2 regions of the Arthrobacter glycogeni genome follow, and region 1 is predicted to be linked to the other one. Evidence: riboswitches for the same ligand, from Rfam matches in the RefSeq annotation. Region 1 holds a riboswitch; the other holds the start of a gene.
The links. Region 1 has a riboswitch for thiamine pyrophosphate ahead of ACX80G_RS05520 (ECF transporter S component). Riboswitches for the same ligand answer to the same signal wherever they lie in the genome.
Positions count from the first base shown of each region.

Region 2: it holds a riboswitch for thiamine pyrophosphate, as region 1 does, so the genes downstream of both, ACX80G_RS06135 (MFS transporter) here and ACX80G_RS05520 (ECF transporter S component) in region 1, are expected to answer to the same signal.

Region 1 covers NZ_JBTNDV010000004.1:16,504-19,904, reverse strand. The annotation lists gene ACX80G_RS05540 (Na+/H+ antiporter subunit E) at 1-418, shown strand, start outside; gene ACX80G_RS05535 (MrpF/PhaF family protein) at 418-681, shown strand; gene mnhG (monovalent cation/H(+) antiporter subunit G) at 678-1,073, shown strand; gene ACX80G_RS05525 (DUF4235 domain-containing protein) at 1,080-1,340, opposite strand; TPP riboswitch at 1,481-1,598, shown strand; gene ACX80G_RS05520 (ECF transporter S component) at 1,664-2,281, shown strand; gene ACX80G_RS05515 (ABC transporter ATP-binding protein) at 2,287-3,401, shown strand, end outside.
Region 2 covers NZ_JBTNDV010000004.1:138,530-141,930, reverse strand. The annotation lists gene ACX80G_RS06145 (zf-HC2 domain-containing protein) at 1-60, shown strand, start outside; gene thiC (phosphomethylpyrimidine synthase ThiC) at 118-1,848, opposite strand; TPP riboswitch at 1,841-1,950, opposite strand; TPP riboswitch at 2,058-2,165, shown strand; gene ACX80G_RS06135 (MFS transporter) at 2,158-3,401, shown strand, end outside.

The DNA.
Region 1 (3,401 bases):
TGGCCGGTTCAATGTGCTGTACGCGGTGCCCTTCACGGGGCGCTTTATCTACAAACTTGTAGTCGCGAGCTTCGAGGTGTTCTGGCTCTCCGTTACCCGCGGTCCACGGCTCGTCAACGCTGTTGTCGCGGTGCGGCTGCGCAGCCAGTCTGACCTGTTGGTGACCGCCACTGGCCACGCGCTGTCCCTGATTCCAGGGTCCTTGATCGTCGAGGTGGACCGGTCTACGTCCACCCTGTACCTGCATTGCCTGAACGTCGCAACGCCCGAGGACGCTGCAAAGATCCGAGCTGATGTGCGCGCCACCGAAGCCTGGCTCATCCGGATGATGGGAACCCGGGACGACCTCGTGTTGCTGAAGACCGAAATGCGCTTTGCCGCGGAGAACGCGAACCACCAAGGAGGGGCCAATACATGATGGTCGCTGCTATCACCATCGCCGGAGGATTCCTCATCCTGGCGGCCCTGTGTGCGCTTTACCGGATTGCCCGCGGCCCGTCGATCCTGGACCGGGTGCTGGCCATCGACGTGCTGCTTGCAACCATCGGTGGAGCGCTCGCCATGGACATGGCCGTCAACCGGCATCTAGATAATGTGGTGCTCCTGGTCGCCATCTCGGTGATCGGGTTCATCGGTTCGGTCACCGTGGCCCGCTTTGTCACGGACAGGAGCAGGACATGAGCGACACAGTGACCGATGCCCTGACCGCCCTGCTGCTCATGGGTGGAGCTCTGATGTCGTTGGCGGCCGGGATCGGACTGCTCCGGTTCCCTGACCTGCTGACCCGGATGCACGCGGCCACCAAACCACAGGTACTGGGGTTGCTCTTGTTCCTGCTGGCGATGGGGCTGCAACTGCGCAGTTGGGTGTTGGTTCCTGTCCTGGTGGTGTGCTGGATTTTCATGCTGCTGACCGTCCCGGTCTCAGCACACATGGTGGGCCGGGCAGGCTACCGGACCAAGCACATGAGGCGTGATCTGCTCAGCATGGACGAACTGGATGAGGTAGTGGAGCGTGCGGCCAACAAAAGGGCGCCCGGTCGGAAACCGACCGAGCGCCCCGAGGATACGTAGTACTGTCTACGTCAGATTGCGGGTCTTCGCGAAGCGCAGGGCTGCCTTCTGGGTGGTGCGGTTGGTCAGCACCTGTAAAACGGCACGCACGGCTCCCGAGATCAGAGCGAACGCGATGGCGGAACGCAGGCTGTTTTCGAGGGCATCCTCTTCCTTTGGTGTCGATTTGCCGGTGGCCTTATGCCAGATAAAATCCACTAGCTTGGCGCCAACAATGCCAGCGCCAAGGCTCAGCGCAACGCCGAGCAGTTTCATAAGCTGATTCATGGGTTTCTCCTTCGGTGGTGGCTTTTTTCCAAGCCTAGCGTTTCCCTCCGGCTACGACGACGCGCCTCCCGCCATCGGACTCTCCCATCCCTGCCGCGTTGGCAGCCAGGAACACCACGGGTGTAGAGTCGAGATTGCTAAACATACGACAGGGGAGCGCCGTCCATCCAGGTGGGCGGGCGCTGAGAGTGCGGACTGCCGCAGACCCTCGAACCTGATCCGGCTAGTACCGGCGAAGGGAGTCGAGTATCTCAGGGTGCCCGGCCAGCGGCATTGCTGCGGGCCGGTCTACCCTCCCCTCCTGCACCTCAGGAGGATTCTTCATGGCTTCATCAACAGCACAGACCCACAGCACCCCCACCTTTCGGACCCGCAATCAATGGCGGGTGGTCGATATCGTGGTCGCCTCGGTGGTGGCGGTCGCCGTCGGGGTGGTGTTTTTCGCCTGGTCGGCTGGCTACACGGGTATTTCAGCCCTCACCGGTGCCTTCCCTCCACTGGCCGGTCTCTACACCGGCGGCTGGCTGATCGCCGGAGTCCTCGGGGGCCTCATCATCAGGAAACCGGGCGCCGCCATCTACTGCGAGGTGCTGGCAGCAGCCGTTTCGGCGATGCTCGGCACCCAGTTCGGACTGACCACCCTGTTGTCCGGCCTCATCCAGGGGATCGGCGCGGAGCTGATCTTCCTGCTCTTTCTGTACCGCACGTGGAACCTTGGCGTGGCACTGCTTGCGGGCCTCGGCTCCGGGCTCGCCTTGGCGATCAGCGAGAACGTCCTCTACAACGCGCTGTGGGCGGTGGAGTGGCAGTTGATGTACGTGGCATTCGCTGCCATCTCGGGGGTAGTGATTGCCGGGTTGGTCTCCTGGCTGGCGGTCCGAGCCCTGGCCAAAACGGGAGTCCTCTCGGCTTTCGCCTCCGGACGAACGGCTGACGTCTAACCGGGATGGCTGAACTGGTCAGCGCTCCGGCCGTCAGCATCAGCGCGCAGGGCTGGAGTTGGCGCCACGCCGGGCGCAAGATCCCCGCGGTCCAGGACCTTGACCTGGCGGTCGCGCCTGGTGAGCGGGTGTTGCTGTTGGGTGCGTCCGGGTCAGGGAAATCGACCCTGCTGCACGGGCTGGCCGGGGTCCTCGGGGACGAGGGGCAGGGCGAACAGCACGGGTCCCTCACCCTCGATGGCCAGCCCCCGGGGGCAGTGCGCGGGCGCGCCGGACTGGTCCTCCAGGACCCCGACACGCAGATCGTGCTGGCCAGGGTGGGCGACGAGGTGGCTTTTGGTGCCGAGAACCAAGCCGTTCCCCGGACGGAGATTTGGGAACGTGTCCGACGCGCGCTCGACGACGTCGGGCTGGCCGTCCCCCTGAACCATCCGACAACGGCACTCTCCGGGGGCCAGAAGCAACGCCTGGCGCTGGCGGCAGTGCTGGCGATGCAGCCGGGGTTGCTGCTCCTCGACGAACCCACGGCTAACCTCGACCCGGCCGGCGTGCTGGAGGTACGCGACGCCGTCGTGCGGGTCCTGGACCGCACCGGCGCCACGTTCGTGGTGGTGGAGCACCGGGTGGCCGTGTGGGCCGACGTGGTGGACCGGGTGGTGGTGCTTGCGGCCGACGGCGGTATCCTCGCTGATGGACCGCCCGGCACGGTGCTCACCGACCCGGCGGCCCGCGCCCGGCTGGCGGAAGCCGGAGTGTGGATCCCCGGCCAACAACGGACGCCCCCCGTGCTGCGGCCCGAGCCGGGGGAAGCGCTGCTCGCAGCGAGCGGACTCGCGGTGGCGCGGACCAAGCGCGGCCCGGCCGTGCTCGACGGCGTCAATGTCACCCTGAGCGCAGGATGCTCTCTGGGAATTGTCGGTCCCAACGGGGGAGGGAAGTCGACGCTTGCACTGACCCTCGCTGGCCTGCTACCGACGCGGGGCGGCCGGTTGGAGGCGGCACCCGCGCTAACCCGTGGCATCGGGAGCAATCCGCACGCCTGGAAGTCGGCGCAACTGGTGACCCGCATCGGAACGGTCTTTCAGGAACCCGAACACCAGTTCCTGACCCACCGGGTGAT
Region 2 (3,401 bases), 120 kb from region 1:
GGTTTCATCGTGCGCGACCAAGGTGGGGGTCAAGTGCTCTCATCCGACTTTTCGGCTTAATCCGGAGTTGAACCGACCCGCCGTCTCCACTGCGCTCCTTGGCCCGCCCGCTGACTCCTAGTTTCGGGGGAGGACCGGCGCGGGAAGATAGACCTTGCCCCCGGCGGCGCGAAATTCGGTGGACTTACCAGCCATCCCGGCGATAGCTTCCTGCGCCAAGGCGCCTCCAAACTGGTCCCTGATGTCCTGGGAGATCCGCATGGAACAGAACTTCGGTCCGCACATCGAGCAGAAGTGGGCAGTCTTCGCCGGTTCGGCGGGAAGTGTTTCGTCATGAAACTGCTCAGCAGTCTCGGGGTCCAACGAAAGCGCGAACTGGTCTCGCCACCGGAACTCGAAGCGTGCCTTCGAGATGGCGTCGTCCCGATCCCCGGCGCCCGGATGTCCTTTCGCCAGATCGGCGGCATGCGCGGCGATCTTATAGGTGATCACTCCGGTCTTGACGTCGTCCTGATTGGGCAGGCCAAGGTGTTCCTTCGGCGTCACGTAACAGAGCATGGCGGTGCCATACCGGGCTATTTCGGTCGCTCCTATTGCTGACGTGATGTGGTCGTAGCCTGGCGCGATATCGGTGACCAGGGGGCCAAGGGTGTAGAACGGCGCGCCGTCGCACAATTCCTGTTGCCTTTCCACGTTCTCCCGAACCAGGTGGAAGGGGATGTGGCCGGGTCCCTCCACCATGACCTGGACGTCGTAGGCCCGGGCCCGCTTCGTGAGTTCGGCGAGGGTGTCCAGTTCGGCGAACTGCGCGGCATCGTTAGCGTCGGCGATGGAGCCGGGCCGCAGGCCATCTCCGAGTGAGAAGGCGACGTCGTATCGGGCGAAAATCTCGCATAATTCGTCAAAGCGCGTGTACAGGAAGTTTTCCTGATGGTGGGCCAGGCACCACCCGGCCATGATCGACCCGCCGCGGGAGACGATGCCCGTGACGCGCTCTGCGGTGAGCGGAACGTAGCGGAGCAGTACCCCGGCGTGGATGGTCATATAGTCGACGCCCTGCTCGCACTGCTCAATAACAGTGTCACGGAAGATTTCCCAGGTGAGGTCGCTAGCCTCCCCGTTTACCTTTTCCAATGCCTGGTAGATGGGTACGGTGCCAATGGGCACCGGGGAGTTACGGATGAGCCACTCACGGGTGGTGTGGATGTCATCTCCTGTGGAAAGGTCCATGACGGTGTCCGCGCCCCACTGGGTGGCCCACTGCATCTTGCTGACTTCCTCGGCGATCGAGCTGGTAACCGCCGAGTTGCCGATATTGGCGTTGATCTTGACGAGAAAGGCCTTGCCGATGATCATCGGCTCCGATTCGGGGTGGTTGATGTTGTTGGGAATGATCGCGCGCCCGGCTGCGACTTCGGCCCGGACCAGTTCGACGTCGCAGTTTTCGCGCAACGCGACGAACCTCATCTCCTCGGTGATGACCCCGCGACGTGCGTAGTGCATCTGGGTAACAATCCTGCCGTCGCGGGAACGCAGTGGGATGGGCTGCACACCCTTCCACTCCCGGGAGGAACGCCCGCGACGGATCGCTGACTTGCCGTCGTCGAACAGGTTCCGTTCGCGCCCCTGGTACTGCTCGACGTCGTTCCGGCCGGTGATCCAGGGCTGCCTCAGTGGCGGCAGGCCCACCACCGGGTCGCTGCCGGGGCCGGCGGTACGGTAGACGCGGAGTGGTTCGTTGGGACGGTTGCCCGGCGAGTTTTCGAGGGCGATTTCGGTGACGGGCACAGCAATGCTGTGCCCAGAATCGTGGACGTATGAAAGGGACTGCGAATTAACGGCACTCAAGGTTCCTACTTCCTTCGCCGGCATGACCCGGACAGGTTCGACGGTCAAGGGCTGCATCAACCCAATCTCAGCCCTTGCAATAGGGCACCCGTGTGGATGTCACGACACTAACATCCCGTCCGCCCATGTCGGACATGACGCAGGCACCTGGGGCTGTTCAAAGGAAAAAAAGTCGGAGAAGCGTTCAACGTGCTCTAGTGTTTGCAGAACAAACATCACACGGGAGCCCGCGCCACGGGCTGAGAGGAAGCTGAAGCAGCTTCGACCGTTGAACCTGTCCGGGTAATGCCGGCGAAGGAAGTGAGATCGATGCCTCATATCCGCGCACTTGACGCGCCCAGGAAGACCATGCCGCTCGATGCGCGGCGAGCCGTACGCGGTGGGATCTTCGGCAACTACGTCGACCAGTTCGACATTTTCCTACCCGTCATCGCCCTGGCACCCGCGGTCGCCCACCTGTTCGGTCCGGAAAATCTGGCAGGCAACGCAGGACTGATTTTCATTGCGACCCTCCTTGGAAGACCGTTGGGGGGCGCAATTTTCGGTCCGATAGCGGATCGGATCGGCCGAACCGCCACGACCCAGATGGCGCTGTTAGGCATCGTGGTGACGACCCTGCTCATCGCCCTGGTTCCCGGTCATACCGTTCTTGGCGGCGGGACACTGGTGGCTATTGTTGCCCTACGATTCGTCGGAGGGATCTTCCTGGGCGGCGAGTACACATCGGCGATTCCGCTCGCGATGGAATGGTCGGAACCAAGACGACGCGGCCTGATCAGCGGACTCATCATGTGGATGTCGCCGTGGGCCAATGCCAGCATTGCGGCCCTGGTGTTCGGCCTTCTCACCGTGCTGGACGAGGATGCGTACAACGTTTGGGGTTGGCGGATCCCGTTCCTGCTCGGATCCTTGCTGGCATTCGGCATGCTGGTCTTCTACCGGAAGCGTGTTGCGGATTCTCCCGTCTGGAAGCGTTCGCCCAAGCGGGTAAACCCACTGAAGGACATTCTGGTTGGTGAGCACCGCCGCGAGCTGTGGCAGGTCTTTTTGTTGATGAGTGGCTTGTGGCTTTTCACCTATATGGCGATCCCCACGCTGACCAGCGAACTGGCATTGGATGGGCTCCTGGGTGCGAAAGCCATTTCTTTCACAATGATGTGTGCCACCGCGGCGTCCGCTGTGTTCATGGCGGCCTGCGGTCACGCGTCGACCTACACCGGGCGGCGCTTCTTTTTCATCGGGTTCGGTCTGCTTGGAGCGGTTCTGGCCCCGATAACGTTCCTTGGCGTGTTTTCCACCACCAGCATCGGCGGCTTGGTGGTGCTGGTGGTGGCCCTGCAGATAGTGACGGTTTCCGGATACGGGCCCGTGGGCGCCTACCTCGTTGAACGCTTCCCGGCGGCGGTGCGGTCCAGCGGGTATGGCGTCGGGTACAGCCTTTCCATCGTCCTTCCCGCCCTCTACCCGTACTACCTCCCCCCGTTGCAGGACATGATGGGACGGCACGAAGCCATCGCGGTGCTGCTCGCTTTCGCCGGGATTCTGGTGGCCGT